Linked DNA regions of Roseateles amylovorans. The protein of the gene in region 3 interacts with the protein of the main gene of each other region in a pairwise test. Links are inferred from orthologs where the notes say so. Each region holds a gene or a part of one and is shown on either strand. Other genes may lie near its edges. The genes, in order: grpE, aceE and groL.

The links.
Region 1: the proteins of groL (region 3) and grpE interact in binary tests that used the Escherichia coli proteins (3 or more experiments, as listed by UniProt). The link is inferred for Roseateles amylovorans from one-to-one orthologs.
Region 2: the proteins of groL (region 3) and aceE interact in binary tests that used the Escherichia coli proteins (3 or more experiments, as listed by UniProt). The link is inferred for Roseateles amylovorans from one-to-one orthologs.

The regions. Positions count from the first base shown.
Region 1 is NZ_CP104562.2:4,488,503-4,495,945, forward strand. Bases 4,713-7,443 are described here. They hold grpE (nucleotide exchange factor GrpE), read left to right. Parts: upstream 4,713-5,685; coding sequence 5,686-6,201; downstream 6,202-7,443. Other genes in these bases: N4261_RS18605 (sensor histidine kinase), read left to right, coding at 4,713-4,975; N4261_RS18610 (RNA-binding S4 domain-containing protein), read left to right, coding at 4,978-5,430; dnaK (molecular chaperone DnaK), read left to right, coding at 6,388-7,443. Also shown: N4261_RS18585 (tripartite tricarboxylate transporter permease), read right to left, coding at 1-592; N4261_RS18590 (tripartite tricarboxylate transporter TctB family protein), read right to left, coding at 603-1,157; N4261_RS18595 (Bug family tripartite tricarboxylate transporter substrate binding protein), read right to left, coding at 1,241-2,200; N4261_RS18600 (response regulator transcription factor), read left to right, coding at 2,755-3,435; more of N4261_RS18605, read left to right, coding at 3,470-4,712. UniProt on the Escherichia coli protein: Participates actively in the response to hyperosmotic and heat shock by preventing the aggregation of stress-denatured proteins, in association with DnaK and GrpE. It is the nucleotide exchange factor for DnaK and may function as a thermosensor.
Region 2 is NZ_CP104562.2:4,799,115-4,810,321, forward strand. Bases 4,756-7,974 are described here. They hold aceE (pyruvate dehydrogenase (acetyl-transferring), homodimeric type), read right to left. Parts: upstream 7,662-7,974; coding sequence 4,956-7,661; downstream 4,756-4,955. Other genes in these bases: aceF (dihydrolipoyllysine-residue acetyltransferase), read right to left, coding at 4,756-4,814. In the rest of the region: N4261_RS19935 (delta(1)-pyrroline-2-carboxylate reductase family protein), read right to left, coding at 105-1,016; lpdA (dihydrolipoyl dehydrogenase), read right to left, coding at 1,172-2,989; more of aceF, read right to left, coding at 3,102-4,755; N4261_RS19955 (PAS domain-containing sensor histidine kinase), read left to right, coding at 8,013-10,604; N4261_RS19960 (response regulator transcription factor), read left to right, coding at 10,601-11,207. UniProt on the Escherichia coli protein: Component of the pyruvate dehydrogenase (PDH) complex, that catalyzes the overall conversion of pyruvate to acetyl-CoA and CO(2).
Region 3 is NZ_CP104562.2:1,261,171-1,272,117, forward strand. Bases 4,794-7,752 are described here. They hold groL (chaperonin GroEL), read right to left. Parts: upstream 7,113-7,752; coding sequence 5,475-7,112; downstream 4,794-5,474. Other genes in these bases: N4261_RS05490 (DUF1631 domain-containing protein), read right to left, coding at 4,794-5,259; groES (co-chaperone GroES), read right to left, coding at 7,295-7,585. In the rest of the region: yihA (ribosome biogenesis GTP-binding protein YihA/YsxC), read left to right, coding at 139-885; N4261_RS05485 (patatin-like phospholipase family protein), read right to left, coding at 910-3,258; more of N4261_RS05490, read right to left, coding at 3,265-4,793; N4261_RS05505 (H-NS histone family protein), read right to left, coding at 7,795-8,151; N4261_RS05510 (response regulator), read right to left, coding at 8,385-8,765; N4261_RS05515 (hypothetical protein), read right to left, coding at 8,983-9,213; N4261_RS05520 (WD40/YVTN/BNR-like repeat-containing protein), read right to left, coding at 9,463-10,947.

The DNA.
Region 1 (7,443 bases), 3.2 Mb from region 3 along the record:
CGCCCGCGGTGTAGCGGACCTGACCGGTGATCTGGTCCAGGCCCACCAGGCCCATCGCCAGGCCGATGAACAGCGCCGTCAGCCCGCGCAACGTGCTTTGCCCCAGCACGGCGCTGACCGTGGTGAAGGCCAGCAGCATCAGGCAGAAGTATTCCGGCGGGCCCAGCGTGACGGCGAAGTCCGCCAGCACCGGTGCGAACAGCGTGACCAGCACCGTCGCGATCGTGCCGGCGACAAAGGAGCCGATGGCCGCGGTGGCCAGCGCTGCACCCGCACGGCCGTGCTTGGCCATCTTGAAGCCTTCCAGCGCGGTCACCATGGTGCCGGTTTCACCCGGCGTGTTAAGCAGGATGGAGGTGGTCGATCCGCCGTACATCGCGCCGTAGTAGATGCCCGCGAAGAAGATCATCGATGCGGTCGGATCCACCTGCGCGGTGATCGGCAACAGCATGGCCACCGTCACCGCCGGGCCCAGGCCCGGCAGCACGCCGATCGCCGTGCCCAGCGCGCAGCCCACGAAGGCCCACATCAGGTTGACCGGCGTGCCGGCGGTGGCAAAACCGCCCATCAACTGGGTCCAGAGTTCAGTCATCTCGATCCCCTCAGAGCCAGCCGCTGGCGGTGATGGCCGGCAGATTGAGCGCCAGCAGCTTGTTGAACAGCCAGAACACCGGTGCGGCGATCAGCATGCCGGTGATGCCGTCCAGCAGCACCTGTCGCGCCCCGCCGCCGACCCGGCCCTCGGCCCGGCGCAGGCCGCGCACCGCCAGCATGAAGCACAGCGTGCAAGCGAAGACGAAGCCGATCACCGTGATCAGCGAGGCATTGGCCACGATCGCGGCCACCACCCAGGCCGCGGACACCCAGTCCGCGCGCGGGGCGCCGGACGGCGGCTCCATCTGCCGGAACCCGCCAGTGCGGGCCTCCCAGACCAGCCACAGGCCGCAGACCATGAGCGCGATCGACACGCCCCAGGGCAAGGCATTCGGACCGATGCCGGCATAACCGGCGTCGGAGGGAATCGCCGCGGCACCAAAGGCCATCACCGCACCGAGGACGAACGCGCCGATGCCCACGAGCGTCTGATGCAGGGGGCCGGGGCCATCGTCGTCGGAGGGGGACGGATCGGTCGGCAGCGAGCCGCCGGTCGCCGCCATGGGCGGGACAGGCGAAACAGGCCGCACAGGCGACACGGGCGCGGCGTTGTCGCCGGTCGGGAGGGACTGGGTCATGGGGTGCCTCAGATCATTCCGGACTTGGCCATGATCGCGCGCAGCGAGGCGAACTCACGGTCGACGAATTCGTCGAAGGCCTTGCCGGTCAACACCGCCGGCGTCCAACCGTTCTTCTCCAGCGATTCGACCCAGGCCTTGGAGCTGGTCGCCTTGACGACCATGTCGGTCAGCGCCTGACGCTGGGCCGGCGTGATGCCGGGGGGCGCATAGACGCCGCGCCAGTTGCCGATTTCGACGTTGTAGCCCAGCTCCTTCATGGTCGGAATGTCCAGGCCCTTGAGGCGCTGCGGCGCGGTCACCGCGATCGGGCGCATCTTGCCGCTCTCGATGTACTGCTGGAACTCGCTGTAGCCGCTGCCGCCGATGGTCACATTGCCGCCCAGGATGGCCGCCGTCGCCTCACCGCCGCCGCGGAACGGCACATAGTTGATCTTGGCCGCATCCACGCCCACCTCGCGGGCCAGCATGGCCGCAGCGATGTGCTCGGTCGCGCCGCGCGAACCGCCGCCCCACTTCACACTGGCCGGATCCTTCTTCAGTTGCTCGACCACATCCTTCATGGTCTTGAGCGGCGAGCTCGACGGCAGCACGAACACGTTGTATTCGCTGGTCAGGCGTGCAATCGGCGTGGCCTGGCTGAGGCTGACCGGCGGCTTGCCGGTGATCAGTCCGCCCAGCATCACCGCGCCCATGACCATCAAGGCATTCGGATCGCCCTTGCTGGCATTGACGAACTGCGCCAGCCCGATCGCGCCGGCCGCGCCGCCCTTGTTGTCGTAGGTGACCGAGGTGGCGGCGCCGGCATCCTGCAGCGCCTTGCCCAGCGCACGGCCGGTGGTGTCCCAGCCGCCGCCGGGGTTGGCCGGCACCATGATCTTGAGGTTGCCGGCGGCATGGGCCGACATCGGCAGTGCACCGGTGGCCGCCAGGGCCGCCAGGGATTTGAGGAACTGGTCTCGTCGCATGAAAGTCTCCGTTTGATGTTGTGGGTGTCGGGGTGGCGCGTCGCCGGACTCGCGGCGCGCAGGGTCGCTCGGCGGCAGGACTAGGCGGGATGGGCGCACCAGGGCAATCGCCGATCCGCGCGCATCGTAGGCCCACAGACCTGCACCGCCGGTCGCCAGGATGCGGCGGCGGCTCGCGCGGCGGGGGCAGCCGCTGGGGCGACGTCATTCGGCCGGGCGCCGCTGGTGGGGGCGCCGCTGGTGGGGGCGCCGCTGGTGGGGGCGCCTGTCGGGGCGCTTGTGGCGCCGCGCTGCGCGGTGCATTGGGCAGCGCGCTGTCCGGTGCATCGGGCGGCGGCACGGCGCACGAGGCGCCGTCGCGAGGTGATCGCGAGGGTCATGTTGTCTCCAGCGCTTCTTGTTTTCTTGTCAGTCGAGGATGGCTCACCCTGCAGGGCGGGCAGCCATGGTGCGGATGCTGCGCACCGACGCTGTCAAACCGCTGTCGACGATCTCAGGGTTCACCCCGACTCCCGCCCCCTGCGGCCCTGCCGGACACTGGCGGCATGCATGCCATGACCCTGCTGTTTGTCGAGGACAACCTGGCGCTCCAGACCACCGTGTCACGCTCGTTCGAGCGGCGTGGCATCCAGGTGGTGGGCTGCGGCGAAGGCCGCGCCGCCCTCACCCGCTGGCAGGCCCAGCCGCCGGACGTGGTCCTGCTGGACCTCTCCCTGCCCGACATCGACGGGCTGGAAGTACTCTCCAGCGCGCGCGCGGCGCGCCTGGCCACGCCGGTGATCATCCTCACCGCCCGCGGCACCGTGGGCGACCGCATCCTCGGGCTGAACATCGGCGCCGACGACTACCTGCCCAAGCCCTTCGACCTGGACGAGCTGGAGGCGCGGGTGCGCGCCCTGGCACGACGTCACCGCCGCGCCGCCGATCAAGGGCCGCCGGAGACCGAATCCTTCTGCGGCCTGCGGGTCGACGAGCAGAGCGGCGCGATCTATCACCTCGGTGTGCCGCTCGAACTGCCACCGCGCGAAGCGGCGCTGCTGCGGGCCCTGCTGGCACGCCCGGGTCAGGCCGTCGGCAAGGACCGCCTGACCGAGCTGGTGTTTGCCGACAGCGCCGAGGTGCAACCCGATGCGGTCGAGGTCGTGGCCTACCGCCTGCGCAAGAAGCTGCCGCCGATGAGCGCCAAGCTGGTCACCTTGCGGGGCCTGGGCTATTTGCTGAAGGCGACGGACTGAGTTGAAGACGCTTGTGCTCCGCGGGCTGTCGTCCATGCGCAGCCGGCTGCTGTTGGGCATCCTGCTGCCGGTGGCGGTGCTGATCGCGATCAACGCCTACCGCCTGCATGAAGATGCCCTGCGCGCCATCGACACCGCCTATGACCGCACCTTGCTGGCGTCGGCCAAGGCCATCGGCGAGCAACTGGACGTGGCGGGCTCGCCGGATGCGCCGGTGCTGGTCGCCGATGTGCCCTATGCCGCCCTGGAGGCCTTCGAGGCCGACAACCGCAGCCGCATGTTCTATCGGGTGACGGGTTTCGACGGGCGTTGGGTCTCGGGCTTCGAGGACCTGCCCGCCTGGCACGGCCGCCTGCCCGATCGCGGCGCCTACGCCGCGCTGGTCGATTTCTATGACGACACCTATCACGGCGAGCCGGTGCGGGTCGCCGTGCTGATCCAGCCGGTGGCCGGTCAGGCTGGCCTGGGCGTGGCCACGATCCAGGTGGCCGAGACGCTGGAGCTGCGCAGCAAACTGGCCCGCCAGGTGCTGCTGGCCACGCTGTGGCGTCAAGCGGCGCTGCTGGCGGTGATCGCAGCGGTGGTCTGGCTGGTGGTGCAGTTGGCGACGCGGCCGGTGCGGGAACTCAGCCGCATCATTGCGGCCCGCGACGATGCGGATGTCCGCCCCCTCGAACTCGCCCGCGCGCCGGCTGAACTCGCGCCGCTGGTGGCCGCCATCAACGAGGCCTGGGGCCGTCAGGCCGGCCTGCTGGCGCACCAGAAGCGCTTCGTTCGCGACACCTCCCATCAGTTGCGCACGCCGCTGGCGGTTCTGAAGGCGCAGGTGCAGTCGGCACAGCGAGGCGACGTGCCGCTGTCTCAGGCCATCGACGAGATCGGTCAGACCGTCGACGGGGCCACGCTGCTGGCCAATCAGATGCTGGCGCTGGCCAAGGTGGAGCAGTTGCGCCAGCAGGGCGATCCGCCGGTGCTGGATCTGGCCGACACGGTGCGCGATGTGGCCCTGGACCTCGCCCCGCTGATCGCCGATGCCGCGCTGGATTTCGAGCTGGAGGCCGTGCCCGCCCCGGTGCGCGGCCATGCCTGGGCGCTGCGCGAGCTGGTGCGCAATCTGCTGCACAACGCCCTCAAGCACAGCCCACGCGGCGGACGGCTGGATGTGTTGCTGCACCGCGAGGGCGACCGCCTCGAACTGCGGGTGCGCGACAGCGGCCCGGGCATTCCGGACAGCCTGCGGCCCCGGCTCATGCAGCCCTTCGCCGCCGCCGGCGGGCATGGCGGTGCCGGACTTGGCTTGGCGATCTGCCAGGAGATCGTGCGGTCGCTGGGAGGCGAACTTGCCCTGGACAACCGCATGGCGCATGGGGTCATCGACGGACTGGACGCCATCGTGCGGCTGCCGGCGGCAGCATCGGTGCCGCTGTTCGCAGCCTCACCCGCGCCCTCAGCTGTTTCCGACCCAGTTCTCTCTTCAGTTTCCTCCCCGTTCCCCCCGCCGTCGACCGCTGAGTCGCCGCGGATGCCGGAGAATCCGTGACGATGGCCGCTTCCAAAGACACTTCCCGCCCTTCCCCCGCCGGCGCCCGCGGTGCCAGCCTCGACAGCCTGCGCCTGGACAAATGGCTCTGGGCGGCGCGCTTCTACAAGACCCGCTCGCTGGCGGTCGATGAGATCACCAAGGGCCGGGTCACGGTCAACGGCCAGTTGGCCAAGGCCTCGCGAGACCTCCGCCCGGGCGACCTGGTGCGCCTGCGCCAGGGGCCGGTGGAGCGCGAAGTGCGGGTTCTGGGCGTGAGCGCGATCCGCGGACCGGCACCGGTGGCGCAGACGCTGTACGAGGAGACCCCCGACAGCGTGACCGCCCGTGAACGGGCGGCCGAAGCGCGGCGCCTGGCGCCGGAGCCGGCCGACACCATCGAACAAGGCCGTCCGACCAAGCAGGACCGCCGCCGCCTGGCCGAGTGGGACCGATGGAGCGCCAGCATCGACTGATCGGAACGCTGTCGCGGGGGACACGATGCCCCCCGCGGCGCCCATGGCGCCGCTGTCTGATCGGCGATTTCAGACGACCGTTGTTCGCCAAACGTGTGAAAGACGCGTGGACGGGTAACAGGTCCCGGGCGGGTCCGATCGGGGATGCGAAAATCTCCCTCTTGAACTTCCGGACATCCACCCCAGATGCGGCGGGTCGCCCGACGCGATTGATTCCAGTCGCAGCCCGGGCATTCGCTTTGGGGCATTCCAACCATGACCACCGACAACCACAACGCTGACTCTCAGCAACCCGATTTCCAACCGGCGCCCGAGGCCCTGGAAGCCAAACTGGCCGAGACCGAGGCACGCCTGGCAGAAATGTCGGATGCCTATCTCCGCGCCAAGGCGGAAGTCGAGAACACCCGTCGCCGCGGCGAAGACGAGGTGACCAAGGCCCGCAAGTTCGCGGTGGAAGCCTTCGCCGAAGCCATGCTGCCGGTGATGGACAGCATGGAAGCGGCCATCGGTCGACCGGACGCCTCGGTCGAGACCGTGCTCGAAGGCGTGCACGCCACCCGCCGCCAGCTCGGCGCGGCCCTGGAGCGCAACAAGGTGCTGGAAATCAATCCGGCCGCCGGCACGAAGTTCGATCCCCATCAGCACCAGGCCATCTCGATGGTCCCGGCCGACCAGGACGCCAACACCGTCGTGGCCGTGCTGCAAAAGGGCTACTCGATCGCCGAACGGGTGCTGCGCCCCGCGCTGGTGACCGTGGCCGCTCCCAAGTAAGCCGCGTCCGTCATCGACCGGAACCCGCAGAAATCGGCAGATTCCAGGGTCAAAACCGCTGAAAACAGGGCGCCTTGCGCGTTTCGACGCCAGCGGCCCCTTGAAACCGGTCAAGTTATCCACAGATCAGACAGCATCCGGGTCGCGTGATCCGACTGCGCATCCAAACGAATTCAGGAGCTCACCATGGCAAAGAAGAAGATCATCGGCATTGACCTCGGCACGACCAACTCGTGCGTCGCGGTCATGGAAGGCAACACCACCCGCGTCATCGAGAACGCCGAAGGCGCGCGCACCACGCCGTCCATCATTGCCTACCAGGAAGACGGTGAAGTGCTGGTCGGCGCCTCCGCCAAGCGCCAGGCCGTGACCAATCCGCGCAACACGCTGTATGCGGTCAAGCGCCTGATCGGTCGCAAGTTCCAGGAAAAGGAAGTCCAGAAGGACATCAGCCTGATGCCCTACACCATCGCCGCCGCCGACAACGGCGACGCCTGGGTGGAAGTGCGCGGCAAGAAGCTGGCCCCGCCGCAAGTCTCGGCCGAAGTGCTGCGCAAGATGAAGAAGACCGCCGAGGACTACCTCGGTGAAGAAGTCACCGAGGCCGTGATCACGGTTCCGGCTTACTTCAATGACGCCCAGCGTCAGGCGACCAAGGACGCCGGCCGCATCGCCGGCCTGGACGTCAAGCGCATCATCAACGAGCCCACCGCCGCGGCCCTGGCCTTCGGCCTGGACAAGCACGGCGCCGGCGACCGCAAGATTGCGGTGTTCGACCTGGGCGGCGGCACCTTCGACATCTCGATCATCGAGATCGCGGACGTCGACGGCGAGAAGCAGTTCGAGGTGCTGTCCACCAACGGCGACACCTTCCTGGGCGGCGAAGACTTCGACCAGCGCATCATTGACTACATCATTGCCGAGTTCAAGAAGGAACAAGGCGTTGACCTGACCAAGGACGTGCTGGCCCTGCAGCGCCTGAAGGAAGCCGCTGAAAAGGCCAAGATCGAGCTCTCCAACAGCTCGCAGACCGACATCAACCTGCCCTACATCACCGCAGACGCCTCGGGCCCGAAGCATCTGAACATCAAGCTGACCCGCGCCAAGCTGGAGTCGCTGGTGGACGAGCTGATCGAGCGCACCATGGCCCCTTGCCGCACCGCGATCAAGGATGCCGGCGTGTCGGTGGGCGAGATCGACGACGTCATCCTGGTCGGCGGTATGTCGCGCATGCCCAAGGTG
Region 2 (11,207 bases), 3.5 Mb from region 3 along the record:
CCAAGCACTGCACTCCAAGCGCGGCGATCGCCTCGCCCCCCACGCCGAGCGCGGCGCCTGCGCGCCTGATCGCTTCCGTCCGGGGCGATGGGCAACACCCCGCCTCAGCGCCGCACGGCCACCCGGGCGGCGGCCAGATCCCAGCGCGCGCAGCCCACACTCTTGAACACCCGGGTGCGCCGATCGTCGATCGGGCGCTGGCCCAGCACCAGATCGTCCAGCGCGTCCTGCGGCTGGAACAGGCCGGCCGCCATCAGGTCGCCGGCCTCGGCCTGCGCGCCGACGGGATCGTCCACCCACACCTGCGCGCTGCGCAGCAGTTCGGGCGGCAGCTCCACCATGTCCTCGCGGAAGGCGCCCACGCCGATGACGACGGCGCCCTCCCCCACCCCGGGCCGCAGCACCGGCACCCGGCTGGTGGTGGCGCACACGATCACATCCCATTCATGCCGAGTCTGGGCCTCCGGCACGAGGGCCTCGACGCCCAACTCCGCCACGAAGGCCGGCACCTCCTGATGACCCTGCACATGGATGCTGGCCTGCGGATGCAAGGCCTGCATCGCCTGCACATGGGCCCGCGCCTGCACGCCGCCACCAACCACCAGCACACGCCGGGGCGCCGCACGCTGGAGATGCTGAAGGGCCAGCAGGCTGACCGCCGCAGTACGGCGGGCCGTGAGCGTGGGGCCGTCCAGCACGGCCAGGCGCTGGCCGGTGCGGCTGTCCATGGCCACGACTTCCCCCGCAATCGTCGGCAGGCCGAGTGCGGCATTGAGCGGATGCACGCTGACCAGCTTGGTGATCGACAGGCTGTCGCTCAGGCAGGGCATCACCAGCAGGACGCCGTCCTGGGCCAGGGGCAAGACCTGGCGCGGGGGGCAGGTCAGGCGCCCCTCGCGGTGCTCGCGGCAGACCTGCGCAATCTCCTCCATCAACAAGGACCAGGGCAAGGCTCGCGCGGTGGCGGCCCCATCCAGGACTTGCAGGGGCGGCGGCAGACGGGAAACTGGGGTCATGACATCGATCATCGGGCACGAAGGCGCACATCGCGCGCGCGGCGGACGGTGCCACGTTCGGCGCTTCGCATCTGTTCGCTGGCGCACAGAAACGCAAAAGAAGAAAAGCCCGGCACTTCGCAGAGCCGGGCTTCGGGTCGGTTCACGCGACGGCCTTATTTCCGCGGAGGCGGCACGTCGGTGCAGGAGCCATGGGCCACTTCCGCCGCCAGGCCGATGCTTTCGCCCAGCGTGGGATGGGGATGGATGGTCTTGCCGATGTCGACCGCATCCGCGCCCATCTCGATGGCCAGCGCGATCTCACCGATCATGTCGCCGGCATGGGTGCCCACGATGCCGCCGCCGATGATGCGATGGGTCTCCTCATCGAACAGCAGCTTGGTGAAGCCCTCGTCGCGGCCGTTGGCGATGGCGCGACCGGAGGCGCTCCAGGGCAGCAGGCCCTTCTTCACCTTGATGCCGCGGGCCTTGGCCTCGTCTTCGGTCACGCCGACCCAGGCCACTTCCGGATCGGTGTAGGCCACGCTCGGGATCACCCGGGCATCGAAGCGCGACTTGGCCAGCGCCTCGTCACCCAGCAATTCGCCGGCGATGACTTCCGCCGCCACATGGCCTTCGTGCACCGCCTTGTGCGCCAGCATCGGCTGGCCGACCAGGTCGCCGATGGCAAACACGTTGGGCACGTTGGTGCGCATCTGCACGTCCACCGGAATGAAGCCGCGGTCGGTCACGACCACGCCGGCTTTGTCCGCGCCGATCTTCTTGCCGTTGGGGCTGCGTCCGACGGCCTGCAGCACCAGGTCGTAGACCTGCGGCTCCTTCGGTGCGCCTTCGCCTTCAAAGGTCACCTTGATGCCTTCGGGCGTCGCCTCGGCCGACACGGTCTTCGTGTTCAGCATGATGTTGTCAAAGCGCGGCGCGTTCATCTTCTGCCAGACCTTGACCAGGTCGCGATCGGCGCCGGTCATCAGCGTGGGCAGCATTTCGACCACGTCCAGGCGCGCGCCCAGCGTCGAGTAGACGGTGCCCATCTCCAGGCCGATGATGCCGCCGCCGACGATCAGCATGCGCTTCGGCCGGCTGGTCAGCTCCAGCGCGCCGGTGGAGTCGATCACCCGCGGGTCGTCGGGCATGAAGGGCAGCCGCACGGCCTGCGAGCCCGCTGCGAGGATGATCTTCTTGAACTTCAGGGTCTGGGTGGTGCCGGTGCGGACCTGCGCCTCGCCGCTGGTTTCCTCGACGCTCAGATGCTGGGCATCGAGCAGCGTGCCGTAGCCGCGCACCACGGTGACCTTGCGCATCTTGGCCATCATGGCCAGGCCGCCGGTCAGTTTGCCGATCACCTTCTTCTTGTGATTGAGCAGCTTGGGCAGTTCGACCTTGGGTTCGCCGAATTCGACGCCCAGGTCGGCGAAGTGCTTGACCTCGTCCATCACGGCAGCCACATGCAGCAGCGCCTTCGACGGGATGCAACCCACGTTCAGGCACACGCCGCCCAGTGTGGCGTAGCGCTCGACCAGGGCGACCTTCAGGCCCAGGTCCGCCGCGCGGAATGCGGCCGAGTAGCCGCCGGGACCGCCGCCGAGCACGATCACATCGAACTCGCCGTCAGCGCTTCCGGCGTAGGTCGCGGCTTGTGGCGCCGCAACGGTCGGGGCGACCGGAGCAGCAGGCGCAGCCGCCGCGGCGGGCGCCGGTGCGGGGGCTGAAGCGGCTGGCGCAGGCGCGGCAGCGCCTTCGCTTTCCAGCGTCAGCAACACCGTGCCTTCATTGATCTTGTCGCCGAGCTTGACCTTCAGCGCCGTGACCACGCCGGCCTGCGAGGACGGGATCTCCATCGACGCCTTGTCCGACTCCACCGTGATCAGGCTCTGCTCCTGCTTCACGGTGTCGCCGACCTTGACCAGGATCTCGATGATCGCGACATCCTTGAAATCACCGATGTCGGGGACCTTGACTTCAACCAGTGCCATTTGTGTCTCTCACTGTCTGTTTCTTAGCGCGCCGGGCGGGCGCCGCGCTGCCCGAGGGCAGCCGGGCGCGGGCCTGGGCAGGGGTGACGGCCAGCCGCCACCGGAAGCCGCATCACAACGCGATGCGACGGAAGTCCGCCAGCAGCGAGGCGAAGTACACGTTGAAGCGTGCCGCCGCAGCGCCGTCGATGACGCGGTGGTCCCAGCTCAGCGACAGCGGCAGGATCAGGCGCGGCACGAACTGCTTGCCGTCCCAGACCGGGCGGGTCTGGGACTTGCACACGCCCATGATCGCCACTTCCGGCGCATTGATGATCGGCGTGAAGTAAGTGCCGCCGATGCCGCCCAGGGACGAGATCGAGAAGCAGCCGCCGGTCATGTCGGCCGGGCCGAGCTTGCCGTCGCGGGCCTTCTTGGCCAGCTCGGACATTTCCTGGCTGATCTGGAAGATGCCCTTCTTGTCGCAGTCACGGATGACCGGCACCACGAGCCCGTTCGGCGTGTCGGCGGCAAAGCCGATGTGGAAGTAGTTCTTCAGGACGAGCTGGGCGTTGTCGCCGGTGCCGTCGAGCGAGGCATTGAACTCGGGGAACTTCTTCAGGGCCGCCACGGTGGCCTTGATCATGAAGGCCAGCATCGTCACCTTGATGCCGGACTTCTCGTTCTCCTTGTTCAGTTGAACGCGGAAGGCTTCCAGCTCGGTGATGTCCGCATCGTCGTGGTTGGTGACATGCGGGATGGTGACCCAGTTGCGATGCAGGTTGGCGCCGCTGATCTTCTTGATCCGCGACATGTCCTTGCGCTCGACCGGACCGAACTTTTCGAAGTCGACCTTGGGCCAGGGCAGCAGACCCGGGAAGGCGCCTCCACCGGCGGCCGGTGCGGCGGCCTTCTGGGCCACGGTCTGGGCCTTGCCGGCCATCACGGCCTTCACGAAGTCCTGGACATCGGCTTCGGTGATGCGGCCCTTGGCGCCGGAGCCCTTGACCTCTTGCAGCGGCACGCCCAGCTCGCGGGCGACCTTGCGGATGCTCGGCGAGGCATGCGGGAGCTTGCCTTGCGGCGCGGTCGGCTCATGCGGCGGCAGCGCGGCGGTCGGCACCTGGCGCTCGGCCGAGGCCGGCGCGCTCGCCTGGGCGGGCGCCGGGGCGGCAGCGGCCTGGGCCGGTGCGGCCGCAACGGGTGCCGATGCCGGTGCGGCAGCCGGTGCGGCCACCACGGCGCCAGTGGCTTCCACCACGGCGATCTTGGTGCCCTTGGCCACCTTGTCGCCGAGCTTGACCAGCAGTTCCTTGACCACGCCGCCGTGCGAGGACGGGATCTCCATCGAGGCCTTGTCGGATTCGACGGTGATCAGGCTTTGTTCGGGCTTGATGGTGTCGCCGACCTTGACCAGCACCTCGATCACGGCGACTTCGTCGAAGTCACCGATGTCGGGAATGACGATGTCCACCGGACCGGCCGATGCGGCGGGCGCCGGGGCTGCCGGGGCAGCAGCGGGGGCGGCAGACGATGCAGCAGGCGCCGGCGCTGCAGCTGCGGCCGCCGGTGCAGCCGCGGCAGGTGCCGGTGCAGGCGCTGCGGCATCGGCCGATTCGATGACGACCAGCAGCGAGCCTTCGCTGATCTTGTCGCCGATCTTGACCTTCACTTCCTTGACCACGCCGGCGTGCGACGACGGGATCTCCATCGACGCCTTGTCGCTCTCGACGGTGACCAGGCTCTGTTCCTGCTTGACCGTGTCGCCGGGCTTGACCAGCAGCTCGATCACCGCCACTTCCGCGAAGTCTCCGATGTCCGGAACCTTGACTTCAACCAATGCCATGTTGGATGTCTCCAATGAATTTCAGTGTCGCCCCCTCCCCCTGCCGGCCTGGTCTGCACCAGACGGAGCCCGGGACGCCGGCAGTGCCGGTCCTCCGGGCTCGGCCCCTTCAAGGGGCCGGCGGGAGCGGGTCGCGCGGGGTCAAGCGTACAGAGGGTTGATCTTGTCGACGTTGATGCCGTACTTCTTGATCGCCTCGGCCACCTTGGCGGCCGGGATCTTGCCCTCGTCGGCCAGACTCTTCAGCGCGGCGATGACGATGTAGTGACGGTTGATCTCGAAGTGCTCGCGCAGCTTGGACCGGAAGTCGCTGCGTCCGAAGCCGTCGGTGCCCAGCACCTTGTACTGGCGGCCGACCGGGATGTAGGCCCGGATCTGCTCGGCATAGCTCTTCATGTAGTCGGTCGACGCGATCACCGGACCCTGCACCTTGCTCAGTTGCTGGGTGACGTAGGGCACGCATGCCAGCTCGGTCGGATGCAGCAGGTTCCAGCGGTCGGCGTTCTGGCCGTCGCGGGCCAGTTCGTTGAAGCTCGGGCAGGACCAGACATTGGCGCCCACGCCCCACTCGGACTCCAGCAGCTTCTTGGCGGCCTGGCTTTCGCGCAGGATGGTGCCCGAGCCCAGCAGGTTGACCGTCAGCGCTTGCGGTGCGGCTTCTTCCAGCAGGTACATGCCCTTGAGGATCTGCTCCTCGGTGCCGGCCTTCAGGCCCGGCATCGGGTAGTTCTCGTTGAGCAGGGTGATGTAGAAGTAGACGTTCTCCTGGTTCTCCACCATGCGCTTGAGGCCGGAGTGCAGGATCACCGCCACTTCATGGGCGAAGGTCGGGTCGTAGCTGATGCAGTTCGGGATGGTGCCGGCCAGGATGTGGCTGTGGCCGTCCTCATGCTGCAGACCTTCGCCGTTCAGCGTGGTCCGGCCGGAGGTGCCGCCCAGCAGGAAGCCGCGCGCCTGCATGTCGCCCGCCGCCCAGGCCAGGTCACCGATGCGCTGGAAGCCGAACATCGAGTAGTAGACATAGAACGGGATCATGGTGCGGTTGTTCGTCGAATACGACGTCGCCGCAGCGATCCAGCTGGCCATGCCGCCGGCTTCGTTGATGCCTTCCTGCAGGATCTGACCGGCCTTGTCCTCGCGGTAGTACATCACCTGGTCCTTGTCGACCGGGGTGTAAAGCTGACCCTTCGGGTTGTAGATGCCGATCTGGCGGAACAGGCCTTCCATGCCGAAGGTGCGGGCCTCATCGACCAGGATGGGCACGGTGCGCGGGCCCAGTTCCTTGTCACGCAGCAGCGTGGTCAGGAAGCGGACATAGGCCTGGGTGGTGGAGATCTCACGGCCTTCGGCAGTGGGGTCCAGCACGGCCTGGAAGGTGGCCAGGTCCGGCACCTTCAGCGATTCCTCGGCCTGCGGACGGCGCTTGGGCAGATAGCCGCCCAGCGACTTGCGACGCTCATGCAGGTACTGCATCTCGGGCGTGTCGTCGGCGGGCTTGTAGAACGGGATCTTGGCCAGTTCGCTGTCGGGAATGGGGATGTTGAAGCGGTCGCGGAAGGCCTTGATGTCCTCGTCCTGCAGCTTCTTGGTCTGGTGAGCGGTGTTCTTGCCCTCACCGATCTTGCCCATGCCGTAGCCCTTGACGGTCTTGATCAGCAGGACCGTCGGCTGGCCTTCGGTGTTGACCGCCTGGTGATAGGCCGCGTAGACCTTCTGCGGATCGTGGCCGCCGCGGTTCAGGCGCCAGATGTCCTCGTCGGACATGTTCTCCACCATCTTCAGCAGCTCCGGGTGCTTGCCGAAGAAGTGCTTGCGGACGAAAGCGCCGTCATTGGCCTTGTAGGCCTGGTAGTCGCCGTCCAGCGTCTCCATCATGACCTTGCGCAGCAGCTCCTGCTTGTCGCGGGCCAGCAGCGGATCCCAGTAGGAACCCCAGATCAGCTTGATGACGTTCCAGCCGGCGCCACGGAACTCGCCTTCGAGCTCCTGGATGATCTTGCCGTTGCCGCGCACCGGACCGTCCAGGCGCTGCAGGTTGCAGTTGACGACGAAGATCAGGTTGTCGAGCTTCTCGCGCGCGGCCAGGCCGATGGCGCCCAGCGATTCCGGCTCGTCCATTTCGCCGTCGCCCAGGAACACCCAGACCTTGCGCTTGGAGGTGTCGGCAATGCCGCGGGCATGCAGGTACTTGAGGAAGCGGGCCTGGTAGATGGCCATCAACGGGCCCAAGCCCATGGACACCGTCGGGAACTGCCAGAACTCGGGCATCAGCTTCGGATGCGGGTAGCTCGACAGGCCTTGGCCGTCGACTTCCTGGCGGAAGTTGTTCAGTTGCTCTTCGGTGATGCGGCCTTCCAGGAAGGCGCGGGCATAGATGCCGGGGGCGCTGTGGCCCTGGATGTAGAGCAGGTCGCCGCCGTGCACGCCGTCGTCGCCGTGCCAGAAGTGGTTGAAGCCGCAGCCCAGCATCGTCGCCAGCGAGGCGAAGCTGGAGATGTGGCCGCCCAGGTCGCCGCCGTCTTCGGGATGCAGGCGGTTGGCCCGCACCACCATCGCCATCGCGTTCCAGCGCATGAAGGCGCGCAGGCGCTCTTCGATCTCGATGTTGCCGGGGAAGCGCTCTTCCTTGTCGGCGGGAATGGTGTTGACGTAGGCCGTGGTGGCCGAGAACGGCACGTCGATGCCGGCCTGGCGCGCGTGATCGATCAGCGTCTCGAGCAGGAAGTGGGCGCGGTCGCCGCCCTCTTCACCGATGACGGCGGACAGCGCGTCCAGCCATTCCCTGGTCTCGAGAGCGTCGGTGTCATTGGCGGCTGCGCCTAGGAAGGACTGGGGCTGCGCGGACATGTTTGTCTCCTGTTCCTGTTTCTCTGTCGCCGATGCGAAAGGGTCTAGCTTAGGCACGAGGCCTGGTTCTGGCCTCTGCCGAAAAGGTCATGGCCCTGCACCCGGAAGGTGCTTGCACGCTCAGGCGCGCAGGGCTTCCCACCGGGCCTTGAGGCCCACGGCGCGGGAGTTTCTCACAAGCCTCGCATTTTCCAAATAGCGCGACGACGTTTCACATTGTGAGAGTTCAATGCTGCACCGCACCATCGCCGGGAGCCTGCGCGCAGACTGGATGGACGCTGTACACCGATCAGGGAATGCCCGGGTGCCCACGCTCGGAGAGGGGCGACATCGACCGGGATAATCCGCCGCATGCTGTCTCGCCTCGCTGTCCAAGGCTACCTTCGCCGCACCCTGACCCCTGTCAAACGTCTGGTCTCGTCCTGGTGGCGGCGCCAGTCGCCGTCGCGCCAGGATCGCTTCGCCACGCTCGGGCCGCTGCTGTCGGTGCTGCTGTTTCTGGCGGCGATCGTGTCCGCCTTCTGGTACCTGAGGAACGAGGAAATCGAGCGCGAGGCGGAAGCCGTCAAGCGCGATACCGAGATGGCGCAGCAGCAGATCCGCTCCCGCCTGATCGACAACGAAGACCTGCTCAGCCCGCTGACCCGGGACGTGGTCAATCGCGCGTCAGACGCGCTGGACTTCAGCCAGAAGGCCATGGCCATCGCCCGCAGCCGGCCGGAGATCACCCACATCACCTGGCTGAGCGCCCGACGCGAGCGCCGCGCCAGTGTGGCGGCCAACGGCGATCAGGCCGAGACGCTGATGACCTTGGCGGGCAACGACCCGTCCATGCCCAACGGCCGCGCCAACAGCGAGCCCGAGCGCGCCTTCCAGGCGGTGCGGGACCGCCGCACCCGGGTCTATTCCGCGCCCTTCGCCGACGCCAACAACACCACCGTCTTCCAGCTGATGTTGCCGGTGACAGACCGCAACGGCTTCGCCGGCGTGCTGATCGCCGAATACACGGTCGAAGGCCTGCTGCGCTATTCGGTGCCCGCCGAGGTGACCGCGCGGCATGCGGTCGCCATCCTCGATCCGCGTGAACAGGTCGTCGCCAGCACCGTCACCCCGATGCCAGGCAAGCGCCTCACGCGCGCGCCCATCTATTACGAGGTGCCGATGGCACCCGCACCGGGGCTGGTGCTGCGCGGCCAGGGTTATCGGACCTCCATCGGGCTGATCTCCAACACGCTGTTCTGGATGGTGATGGCCTTGTCGGTGCTCACCGTGTGGATGCTGCTGGGCACCTGGAAACACATGCGGCGCCGGGCACAGGTCCAGAACGCACTGGCGGCGGAGACCAACTTCCGTCGGGCGATGGAGAACTCCATGCTGACCGGCATGCGGGCCATGGACCTGGAAACCCGCATCAGCTATGTGAACCCGGCCTTCTGCGCGATGACCGGCTTTTCGGAGTCCGAGCTGATCGGCCGCAAGCCCCCCTTCCCCTACTGGCCGCCCGACCGCTACGAAGAGAACCTGCGGCTGCTGCAGCAGGAGATGCAGGGCCGCAGCCCGGCCGGCGGCTCCGAAGTGAAGGTGATGCGCAAGGACGGCAGCATCTTCGACGCCCGCATGTATGTCTCGCCGCTGATCGACCCGAAGGGCAAGCAGAACGGCTGGATGACCTCGATGACCAACATCACCGAGGCCAAGCGGGTGCGTGACCAGCTCTCCGCCTCGCATGAGCGCTTCACCACGGTGCTGGAGGGCCTGGATGCGGCGGTGTCGGTGCTGTCGGTGCAACAGGGCGAACTGCTCTTCGCCAACCGCAGCTATCGGCTGTGGTTCGGCGCCGATCCGAAGGGCCATGCGATGCTGGCAGGCTCGCAACTGACCGGCACCACGCCCAAGGAGGAGCCGGAGACCGACGAGGACATCGACGAGTTCGGCAGCCTGCCCGCGCAGCACCTGACCGAGATCGGCGCGGATTCGCGCGAAGTGTTCATCGCGCAGCTGGACATGTGGTTCGATGTGCGCGCCCGCTACCTGCAGTGGACCGACGGCCGACTCGCCCAGATGCTGATCGCCACCGACATCACCGCCCGCCGGCATGCGGAGGCGCAGCAACAGCAGCAGACCGAAAAGGCGCAGGTCACGAGTCGACTCATCACCATGGGCGAGATGGCCTCCAGCGTCGCCCATGAACTGAACCAGCCGCTGACCGCCATCAGCAACTACTGCAACGGCATGGTCTCGCGGGTCCGCAATGACAACATCGTCAAGGACGACCTGATCTCCGCGCTCGAGAAGACCGCCAAGCAGGCGCAGCGGGCGGGGCAGATCATCCACCGCATCCGCGCCTTCGTGAAGAAGAGCGAACCGCAGCGCCAGCCCGCCTTTGCCGCCTCGATCGTGGAGGACTCGGTCGAGCTGGCCGGCATCGAGCTGCGCCGGCGCAACGTGCAGATCCACACGTATGTGGCGCAGCGCCTGCCGGTGATGCGGGTCGACCCCATCCTGATCGAGCAGGTGCTGCTCAACCTGCTGAAGAATGCCGCCGAGGCGATCGACAACGCGGCGCTGCCGCCGTCGCGTCGCCACATCGAGCTGCGCGTCGTGCCCAAGCACACGGCGGAGCTCGGCGCGAACATCGAGTTCTCGGTCACCGACATGGGCCCCGGGCTGCCCGAGGAAGTGATCGAGCGCATGTACGAGGCCTTCTTCTCGACGAAGGCCGATGGATTGGGCATCGGCCTAGGGTTATGCCGGTCCATCATCGAGTCCCACCAGGGCAGGATACGGGCCGAGAACCTCTACAATGGCGCGTCCATCGTCGGGTGCCGGTTCGCGTTCACGATCCCCGTGGACATCCCGCGACCCGAGCCTCAGCTCCCCGGCCTAGACAAGGACAGGGATGCCGGCACGGGGACTGCACACAACACCGCAGCAACACCATGAGCTTGATTCCGAAGAAGGGTAATGTCTACGTCGTCGATGATGACGAGGCAGTGCGAGATTCCTTGCAGTGGCTGCTGGAGGGCAAGGACTACCGGGTCAAGTGCTACGACTCCGCCGAAAGCTTCCTGAGCCGCTACGACCCACGTGAAGTGGCCTGCCTGATTGCCGACATCCGCATGGAAGGCATGAGCGGACTGGATCTGCAAGACAAGTTGATCGAGCGCAAGAGCCCGCTCCCCATCGTTTTCATCACCGGTCACGGCGACGTGCCCATGGCGGTGCAGACGATGAAAAAAGGCGCGGTCGACTTCATCGAGAAGCCGTTCAAGGAAGAGGAACTGCTCAGTCTGGTCGAGCGCATGCTGGACCAGGCCCGCGGCGCCTTCGCCACCCAGCAGGAAGCCGCCAGCCGCGATGCGCTGCTGTCGCGCCTGACCACCCGTGAGGCGCAGGTGCTGGAGCGCATCGTCGCCGGCCGCCTGAACAAGCAGATTGCCGACGACCTGGGCATCAGCATCAAAACGGTGGAGGCCCACCGCGCCAACATCATGGAAAAGCTCAATGCCAACACCGTGGCCGATCTGCTGAAGATTGCGCTCGGTG
Region 3 (10,947 bases):
GAGGCCAAGGCTGCGGCCGAGGCCGCCCTGGCGGCGGAGGATTTCGACGAGCTCGATGAGATCGACGAGATCGATGCCATCGACGATCGCGTCCCCGAGGACCGCGACCCCGCCGACGGCGCCGACGCCGGGGCTTCGCTGCAAGACCTGGCCCCGCGCCAGTTGCCCGAGATTGCCTTTGTCGGCCGCTCGAACGCCGGCAAGTCCACCGCCATCAACACCCTGGCGCAGCAAAAGCGGCTGGCCTTCGCTTCCAAGACGCCGGGCCGCACCCAGCACATCAACCTGTTCTCGCTCGGCCCGCGTGATGCGCCGGATGCCTTGTTCGCCGACTTGCCCGGCTACGGCTACGCTGCAGTGGCCCGTGATGCGAAGCTGCGCTGGCAGCGGGTCATGGCGGACTACCTGAGCGAGCGCGAAAGCCTCTCGGGCGTGGTGCTGATGGTGGATTCGCGCCTGGGCCTGACCGAGCTGGACAAGCAGCTCCTGGAGTTCGTCTCCGACCGCGTCACCGCGGGCGAAGTGAGCCTGCTGGTGCTGCTGACCAAGGCCGACAAGCTCAATCGCAAGGAAGGCGCGGCGGCACTCGCCAAGGTCCAGCAGGAGCTGGGCGTGCTGGCCACCGAGGATTCCGACATCGGGGTGACCTTGTTCTCCGCCCTCAGCAAGCAGGGGCTGGAAGACGTGGCCGAGCAGATCTACGACTGGGCGCATCGCCCCGCCCGACAGCTCAGCGGCGAAGACTTCGATGGCTCGTTCGAGGAGACCGAAGCGACCGATGCAACTGAATCGCCGCAGGAGACGGAGCGCGCGGATGACGCAGATGACGCAGATGACGCGGACGCCCCGAGCCCGTCGACGCCGGAAGGCCGCGGAGACCGCTGAGGCCTTCGTCGTCCCTGGCCCGGATCAGGGGCGTCCGATGAAGACGTAGAGCGCCGCGCCGGCCTTCGGCGCGTAGCCCACGCCCACATACAGCGGTCCCAGCCCGGTGTCTGAACCGAGGAAGATGCTGCCTGCGTAGCGCAGATCCTTCACATTCATGTCGCGCCGGGTGGTCCAGGTGTTGCCCGCTTCCAACGTACCGCCCACGAAGAATCCGCGTGAGAGGAAGGGCGAGTCGTTCAGGCGCCGGTAGTAGGTCGCCCGGGTGAACATCAAGGCATTGCCGCTGAGCTGATTCGGCTGGTAGCCCGACAACTGATGGAAGCCGCCCAGGGTGTCGCCGCCCAGGCCGGTGTCGTCGGGCTGCTGCGCCGCCAGTGCGCGGGCATACAGGCTCACCGTGTGGCCACCGAAGCTGCGCACCAACGTGCCTTCGGTGTTGACGCGGACAAATCGGCCGCTGTTGAGGTTCTTGTTGTCCTGATGGCCGGCCAGCGCATCCACCGTGAACCGGTAGCCGTGCTGCGGGAAGTTGGCGAAGTCGAGCTGATCGACCACCGTGCGCAGCCGCAGGCCACGCTCATAGCTGGTCCACCGCAGCTTGCCCATCGAACTGTCGATCAGCGTGATGAGGTCGGGCTTGGCATAGCGGATCTGGCTGACCACACCCAGCCGCACCTCGCCCCAACGTCCCCAGGGCTGGCCCAGATCCAGGCCCACCGCGGCATTGCGACGCACCAGGCGGGCCTGGCCGAGGTTGGCGTTGTCCGGGTCGTTGTCGTCGTAGACGATCTGCTTGCGCTGATTGGCCTCGGACCAGAGGGATGCGAACCAGTCGTCCGCCACGCCCAGCTTGAGGCCGAGCGGGTGATAGAGCTCGGTGTACAGCCGCGGGGTCTCGCCGACCGTCAACTGGTTGCGCCACTCGGTGCCCTTGTCGGTCAGCCAATGCCGGTTGTGACTGATGCGCAGGTTGAATGAACTTTCTCCGCTCGACTCGGTCGACAGGTCCATGCCGATGCGGAAGTAGTTCGGGCCCCAGGGCTTGTCTTCCATGTTGAAGACCAGGGTGTCGCCCTCCGCCCGCGGCTCCACGTGATAGTCGACCCGCCCATAATCGCCGCTGGACGACAGGAAGCGCATGTCGCGCTCGGCGATGCTGTTGTCGAACGGCGTGCCGGGCTTGGACTCGAGCTGATGGCGCAGCCGCTCCGGATTGGTGAGCTCGGATCCTTCCAGCTTGACCGCCGCCAGCAGCGGCGCCGGCGGCTTGAGCCCGGCCCGCGCCAGTCGCCAGACCTCGTACTGCGAGGGCTCTACCGCATACGGGCGCAGTTGCGGCAACATCGCCTCGGCCGCTTGTTCACCGAGGCGGATGAAGTCACGGGCCTTGTCGAAGTCGCCCGAGGTCAGTTTGCCCAGCCGTGGCGTGATCAGCAGGTCCTCGCCGGCCGCCATCGAGGCCAGCGAGCGCTGCACGTTCTGCTCGGTCAGGATGTTGATCATCTGAGCCGTCAGCCCCAGCAGGGAGTTCAAGGTGTCGCGACCGCCCACCGGCGTGCCGACATTCACCGCGATCAGGCGCTCGGCGCCCATCTCTCGTGCCACATCCACCGGCAGGTTGTTCACCAGTCCGCCGTCGCCCAGGATCCGGTCTTCCCACTCCACCGGCGCGAACACGCCCGGCACGCTCATGCTGGAGCGCAGGGCCAGCGCCAGATCGCCGGCCGTGAGCACGCGCTCCGCACCGCTCTCCATGTCGGTCGCCACGGCCCGGAACGGCGTCGGCAGGCGGGTGAAATCGTTGATGTTGCGCACCGGCAGGGTCAGCCGCCGCAGCAAGGCCTCCAGGCCTCGGCTGGAGAGCGTGCCGGTGGGCACCCGTACTTCCCCGTTCCGCAACCCGAACTCGATGGTGGCGGAGAACTCGAAGTCCTCCTCCTTGCGCCGTTGCGACAGATCCTGCCGGTCCACACGGCTGGCGAAGAGGCGGTCCCACGCGATGCGCGACAACTCGCGATCCAGATCCTCCGCCGTCATGCCGCTGGCATAGAGCCCGCCGATGATCGCGCCCATGGAGGTCCCGGTGATCACGTCCACCGGGATGTGTTCCCGCTCCAGCACCTTCAGCACACCCACATGCGCCAGGCCGCGGGCGCCGCCGCCGGACAGCACCAGGCCCAGGCGAGGCCTCGGCGTCACCGGGACCACCGGCACGGTGGTTTCCAGTGCCTTCACCGACGCGTCAGCGGGCGCCGTGGCGGTCGCCGGCGAGGGCAGGCGCAGGGGCGTCGGGCCGGCGGCCCCAGCGGGGCCGGCAGCCAAGATCAGGCCGCCCGCGAGGAGGGCGGCAGCACGGAGCGTCACAGACATGCGGATTCAGCGTTCCTGTTCGAGATCCTGCATGAGTGTGCCGATGGCGCGCTGCAGCAGCGGTTCGGGCTCCAGCGCGGCCATCAGGCCGTTGGACACCAGTTGCTCCAGCGCGCCACGGGTGAGCGAATGACGCTCCTCGTGCACCTGGCCAACAAACAGGAACAACTGTCGGCTGTCGCTGATCCAGGCCACCTGGGCGGTGAGCCACTCGCTTTGCACGAACAGATGGAACCAGCCGCCGATCTGCACCCCGGCAATCCAGTCCTGCATCGCCACGTGTGCATCCGGCGACCGGTCTTCGCTGAACAGCCCGACCGGCACGGTCGGCAACTGGCCGCGGTCCACCTGTTCATGCGCCCAGCGCGACGGCAACTGGGATTCGCGCTCGGCCAGCAATTGCGCCAGCACTTCCTCTGGCGTGAGCGGCGCGCGACGCAGGGCGCCAGGCATCGCCGCGCCTTCTTCCAGCGCCGGCAGGCCGCGCAGGACACGGCCGTGCTGGCGCATCAGCTCGTCCATGAAGGCCTGCCGCTGCATCGGCGGCAGGGCGATGCTGTCCATGCCGCGTTCCAGCATGGTGACCAGCGCGGGCAGCCGCATGCGCAGCCCTTGTCGCGCCGGTTCGTCGATATGGACCTGGACGCTGTGCAGCAGCCCGTCGACCAGGTCGATGTAGCCCATGGCCTCGGGTGAATCGCGGCCGGACTGGACCATCGCCTGGGCGATGACCTCCACCCACGGACCCAGCAGGAAACGCCGCATCAGCTTGCCGGCATGGGCATCGTCCAATTGGTGCTGCAACTGCTCGCGCAGCAGCCGCTTCCATTCCTGACGCTGCTGTTCGCGATCCATCCGCTCCAGGGCGCCCGCGCTGCCCTGGCCGCGCTGCTCGGCCTGGGCACGGATGTGCAGGTCGACCTCGGTCAGTGCTTGCTGGAACTGGCTGGCTGCCGGGTGTTCGCTGGTGAGCAGCGGCTGGATGACGCGGTCCAGGAAGTGGAGGAAATCGCGCAGGCCGGCGTCGTCGCCGGTGCGGAAGCCGGCGCCATGGGCAGCGATGCGGTTCAGCAGTTGCCAGGTCGGATGGTCCTGGCGACGCAGCAGGGTGACGTCGTTGCGGGACAGCCGGACGATCGCCACCTGCAGCCGGCCCATCAGCACCTTGAGCTGTGGTTGGAGTCGATCGTCGGCCAGGATCTGGTCGTACAGGCGGGAAAGCAGGTCGCCGCTGCCACCGACGCCCGGTCCCAGCCGCGGGCTGCCCAGGGGCTCGCCCAGCCCGGCCGGGCGGGTGACGGCGTCGAGCTTGAGCGCGACCTCATCCAGCGTGGTGTTCTGGGCATGGCTGGCGGCCTTGAACTGCCGCATCCGCAGGTCGGACTCCTTCAGCGCCGAACCGTGGCTCTCCAGCATGCCGCTGAGCTGGGCCTCGCGCAGTTCCCGGCACAGCAGCGAGAAGATCGGTTGCAGGTTGCGCGCCAGCGGATGGGCGGCGATGCGCATCACCGCGTAGCGGCCCTCGGCGTCCAGATCCGCGCCTTCCAAGGCACGGGCCAGGGCATGGGCAAAGATCGCTGCGCGCAACGGGTTGTCGTTCTTCAGCGGACGGGCGATGCCGCGAAGGGCGGCAAAGAAGTTGCCGAGCTGATGCAACTCCGCCCGGCTTTGCTCTTCAATGGCCGAGATCACGCTGGCGATGGCCACATCCTTGAGCGCCTGACTCTCGTCGACCAGACTCAGCATGTCGGGGCTGCCGGCACGGCGGTCGCGATGCAGCGGATCGCCGCCGTCGCGCGAGACACGCAGCAGCAGGTTCAGGGAGCCTTCGAGGTCGGGACCGAACTGGGCTCGCCGCTTCGACCAGCCGGCCAGCAAGGCATGGTGTTCCAGACGGCTCTTGAGCTCGTCCTGGATGCCGTTGAACACCGCATGGGCCAGGGTGGGCACATGGGCCAGGGTCTCGTCGACCAGGGATTGAAGCGTAGGCGCTTGATGCATCTTGAGATTCAATTTACGCCTGCATTATGTGCGTCCCTGGATGCGGCGGCACCCCCGCCCCGGTGGGTGGAGCCCACCGCGAACAGGGTGGAGGTCTGCCGAGGGCGCGAAGTCGGTCGCGGGACAACGAAAAAGGGGCCGCTTTCGCGGCCCCTTCATGTCTCATGTCGAGGGCTGTGGAGCACTGGAGCGCGCTCTTCAGCCCCGGCGCGACATTACATGTCCATGCCCATGCCGCCCATGCCGCCCGGCATGGCCGGACCGGCGGACTCGTCCTTCGGCGATTCGGCGACCATGCACTCGGTCGTCAGCATCAGCGAAGCCACCGACGCGGCGTTCTGCAGCGCGGTACGGGTCACCTTGGTCGGATCCAGGATGCCCATCTCGATCATGTCGCCGTAGGTGCCGTTGGCCGCGTTGTAGCCGTGGTTGCCCTTGCCGGCCAGCACGGTGTTGACGACGACCGAGCTTTCTTCGCCGGCGTTGTAGACGATCTCGCGCAGCGGGGCTTCGATGGCCTTCAGGATCAGCTTGATGCCGGCGTCCTGGTCGGCGTTGTCGCCCTTGATCTCGCCAGCCGCTTGACGGGCACGCAGCAGGGCCACGCCGCCACCGGCGACGATGCCTTCTTCAACGGCAGCACGGGTCGCGTGCAGCGCGTCTTCCACGCGGGCCTTCTTTTCCTTCATCTCGACTTCGGTGGCAGCACCGACCTTGATGACGGCCACACCGCCGGCCAGCTTGGCCACGCGCTCTTGCAGCTTCTCGCGGTCGTAGTCGCTGGTGGCTTCCTCGATCTGCACGCGGATCTGCTTCACGCGGGCTTCGATGTCGCCGGCAGCGCCGTTGCCGTCGATGATGGTGGTGTTTTCCTTGCCCACTTCGACGCGCTTGGCTTGACCCAGGTCAGCCAGCGTGACCTTCTCGAGCGACAGGCCCACTTCCTCGGCGATCACCTTGCCGCCGGTCAGGATGGCGATGTCTTCCAGCATGGCCTTGCGACGGTCGCCGAAACCAGGCGCCTTCACAGCCACCACCTTCAGGATGCCGCGGATGGTGTTGACCACCAGGGTCGCCAGCGCTTCGCCGTCGACTTCCTCGGCGATGATCAGCAGCGGACGGCCGGCCTTGGCCACGGCTTCCAGCGTCGGCAGCAGGTCACGGATGTTGCTGACCTTCTTGTCGTAGAGCAGGACAAACGGGTTGTCCAGGATCGCCGACTGCTTTTCCGGGTTGTTGATGAAGTACGGCGACAGGTAGCCGCGGTCGAACTGCATGCCTTCGACGATGTCGAGCTCGTTGTCCAGGCTCTTGCCGTCTTCGACGGTGATCACGCCTTCCTTGCCGACCTTGTCCATCGCCTTGGCGATGATCTCGCCGACATCAGCGTCGCTGTTGGCGGAGATGGTGCCGACCTGGGCGATTTCCTTGGACGTGGTGGTGGCGCGCGAGGCGTTCTTCAGCTGCACGACCAGGGCCGAGACGGCCTTGTCGATGCCGCGCTTCAGGTCCATCGGGTTCATGCCGGCGGCCACGTACTTCATGCCTTCGCGCACGATGGCCTGGGCCAGCACGGTGGCGGTGGTGGTGCCGTCACCCGCGTTGTCCGAGGTCTTGGAAGCGACTTCCTTGACCATCTGGGCGCCCATGTTCTGCAGCTTGTCCTTGAGCTCGATCTCCTTGGCGACCGAGACACCGTCCTTGGTGACGGTGGGGGCGCCGAACGAGCGCTCGAGCACCACATTACGGCCCTTGGGGCCCAGCGTGACCTTGACCGCGTTGGCCAGGATGTTCACGCCTTCGACCATGCGAGCACGCGCTTCGCCGCCGAAGACAACGTCTTTTGCTGCCATATTGAATTCTCCGAATCAGTATTGGGTAGTTCAGCCCCACCCGACCTCACGCGCACTGGGCGTGAGGTCCGGTGTGGCGAGCGGTTCGCCGACCGGGCGCAACGCGCTGGGTGACGCGATCGACCCGAAGGTCGCCCTGTTCACCCGCGCTGCCCGACGACGCGGCCAACCGCGCTGTCGCCTTACTTGGCGATCACGGCGAAGAGGTCTTCTTCGCGCATGACGAGCAGTTCTTCGCCGTCGACCTTGACCGACTGGCCGCTGTACTTGCCGAACAGGACGCGATCGCCCACGGCGACGTTCAGGGCAATGAACTCACCCTTGTCATTGCGCTTGCCCGGGCCGACGGCCAGCACTTCACCCTGGTCGGGCTTTTCGGCGGCGTTGTCGGGGATGACGATGCCGGAGGCCGTCTTGGTTTCGTTTTCCAGGCGCTTGACGATCACGCGATCGTGAAGAGGACGCAGTTTCATCTGATCTCCTTGACTCTGTCGGACTTGATTCCTGGGCCCGCAGGGCAGTCATGCATGCCAGGCATGCATCGGCACCGCCGACCCATCACAAGAAATTGGCCCCGAGACCGAAGTCCGGGGCTGTTAGCACTCAACGATTGCGAGTGCTAGCAGCAACGGATTATAGGGACGGCTTGTGACGTTTCAAGGGTGGGGACCTGTTTTGACCCTCAGGTCGCATCGACCTTGAAGTCATCCCGGGCGCGGCCCTGGGCTTCGTAGTCGGACAGCCAGCGGGCCGGGCGACCGCGGCCGCTCCAGGTATTGGCCGGATTGGCCGGGTCCCGGTAGAGCACCGGGGCCGTGCCGTTGCGCTTGTCGGCGGCGTTGCGGCGGGGGGCCGCATACGGCTGCAGGGCTTCGATGGCTTCTTCCACCGAGAAGCCGGCGGCCTGGATCTTCTTGATGTAGCCGTCGGCGATGACCTTCAGCTCTTCGGATCGCTTGTCTTCGATCTGCTGTTCCAACTGCCTGCTGAGCGCGACGAGTTCGGCGTAGGAAAGCTTGGAGACATCAATATTGCTCATGGACTCGTTCGTGGAGGGGCAGTGAAGCCCGGATCCTAGTCTCAAAACGAGCGGATCCTCGCCAGATCGACGTCTTCATGCAGGCCGAGGTTTGACGCCAGCCCAGCAACGCGCCCCGGTCGGTGGATGGAGAAAGTCGACAGTTCAGCGTGGCCATGCAGCCTGTGACGGTGTCCGACCTGTTGTTTTTCGGCTCAGGCCGACCGCGCCCGATGCGGGACCGCGCTGCCGTTTCAGCGTGCTGCCGGCAGCTTTTCAGCCGCCACGCGCAGCAGATTGCGCAGGGCATCCGTCGAGACGGGTTTCTCGAACGCCGCATCGAAGAGCTGCGGATAGCGCCGTTCCAGGTCCATCAGACCGCCGCATCCGCTCATGGCGGCCAGCATCAGGGTGTCGCCGCGCCGCTGTCGAAGCTCCTGGGCCAGATGGGCGCCCTGGGTGGCGGTCTTGTACACATCGGTGATCACGACATGCGGAAGGAACACTTCCTCCACCAGCGCGCCATCTTTGGCGCTGTGGCAGGTTCGGGCTTCCCAGCCCCAGGTCTCCGCCAGCGCGGCCACGGCGTCGGCGAGGTCGACGTTGTCGTCGACCACCAGCAAGCGATGGTGCATCCCGAGGCCTTCTTTGCTTCTTGTAGAGGGCTCGCATCAGGCGCCCTTGGGCGCCGGGCGTCAACCCCGCGTTGCGCAGATCCTGACGAATGACGACATGTGCGCTCCTCGCTTGACTTCCTGTGGACAGTCAGGAAGCGATCCGCATCGCCAATGCGGACAGGGACCGCAATGCCTGCGGCCATGGGCGTGCAGGGCGGTCGCTGGCCGCGGTCGCTCAGGCTTTCGCGGTGTCTGCGCGTTCACGCAGCTTGGTCATTTCCTGCAGGCAGATGTTTTCGCCGACGGTGGTCAGGCGCAGGCCGCCGCCGTTCCACTCCAGCCAGTCGAGCTGGACGTAGTCATCGATGTAGGTCTCGTCGATGTCGCAGGCGCGGCGGCGATACAACGCGTCCACCGACGCTTGAAGGGACAGGCGCAGCGTCTCGAGGCTGTTGCGGGTTCGCATGGGAGGGGCTCCTTGCGTTCCGCGCGGCGACATGCCACGCGAGCAGATGCGCCAAGCGATCAATCAAGAGCGGAGACTTCGCTGCCACATCGTCGGGGAGACGGAGACAGGCGCTTCGGAATGACAACCTCACGGGTCTACGCACCGATCCTACGCTGATCGCCCGCACACGCCCGATGTATTTCGGCGGCAGGGGCATCGGGACGCTCAGGTCGGGGGGCCAGGCCCCATCCCCCTCAGGGACCGGGTTCAGCGCACCACAAACCCCAGATTGGCCGAGACATAGCTGATCGGCATGAACACCCCGCCGCCGACATACTGAAGTTGCAAGGCGTCCTGCTGACCGCCGGACAACGAGCCGGCCGTGCCCAGGGTGGTGGACGAGCGTCGGGAGCCCGTCTGAATCGCGGCGCCGGCATTGCCGGCCACCAGATTCATGCCATCGGCGCTGCTGGCCACGGCGATCCACTGTCCAATGTCTCCGGTCCCACGCCAGGTCACGCCGTTGTCGGTCGATTCGTACAGTGACCCGCCACTCGTGGCGGCCACGACGAAGCGGCCGTCGGACGACGACGTGATGCCCCGCCAGGTTCGATTCGCAGCCTGGGATTCCCAGGTGGTTCCGAAATCGTTGGACACCCAGATCGCGCCGGTATCGACGGTCGCATACAGCCGTTTGCCGTCTGCCGTGGCGGCCAATGCCCACCAGTATTGGGTGGTGGCGCGGGCGGTCCAGGTGACGCCGGCATCGGTGGACACATAAAGGCGGTCGCCATTGGTGCCGGCCACCAGCACCTGGCCATCGGCGGACGAGGTCATTGCACGCCAAGCGCGGTTGGCCTCGCGCGGGGTCCAGGTGGCGCCGCTGTCGGTCGAGGTCCAGATCTGGCCGAGGTAGGCGGCGGCCACCAGATGGGTGCCGTCCGTCGAACTGGCCACGGCACTCCAGCCCCGGGACGTGCCGTCGGTGACCCAGTTCAGCCCGCCATCGGTGGAGGTGTAGATCGAGCCGCCATTGGCCACGGCCACCAGCTTGAGGCCGTTGCTGGACGAGGCCACCGCACTCCACGGCGGGCCGGCGACCCGCGCGATCCAGCTCACGCCACCATCGGTGGAGGTGTAGAGCGTGGTGGTGGAGGCGGCCAGCAGCCGCAGCCCATCAGCGGACGACGCCACGGCGACCCAGTTGTCGGTCAGCGCCTGCGGCGTCCAATGCAGCTCCAGGCCGCCGGGCAGGCCGCGGGTCGTGATGCGCTGGCCCGCGTTCTGGGCGATGGTCCAGCCGCCGCTTCCCACGCCGCTCACCTTGATCCAATCGCCGATGGCCGGCGCAGTGGGCAAGGTGATGACGACATTGGTGCTGGCATTGGCCAGGTAGCCGGTGTTGACCTCGCCCTGGGCGGCGGCGCCGGTGACCTCCACCCATCGTGTGTCCGCGGGAGCGGCGCTGCAGAGATAGGCCGTGGCGGTCACTTCGCCGGCCTCCAGCACCTGGTTGCCATTGAGGTCGATGCCCGAGGACACGCGTTGGCCACCGTAGGTGCAGTTGGCGCCGGCCGCCTCGACGGCCAGGGCGATCAGGCTGTCATGGCCCGCCGATCCGACCGCGCCTGTGGCACCGGTCGCGCCGGTGGCTCCGGGGGCACCGTTGCAGACATAGGCGGTGGTCGTCACTTCGGCATCGGCCAGGACGCCGTCCCGATCCAGGTCCAGACCGCCCAGCACCTGCGAACC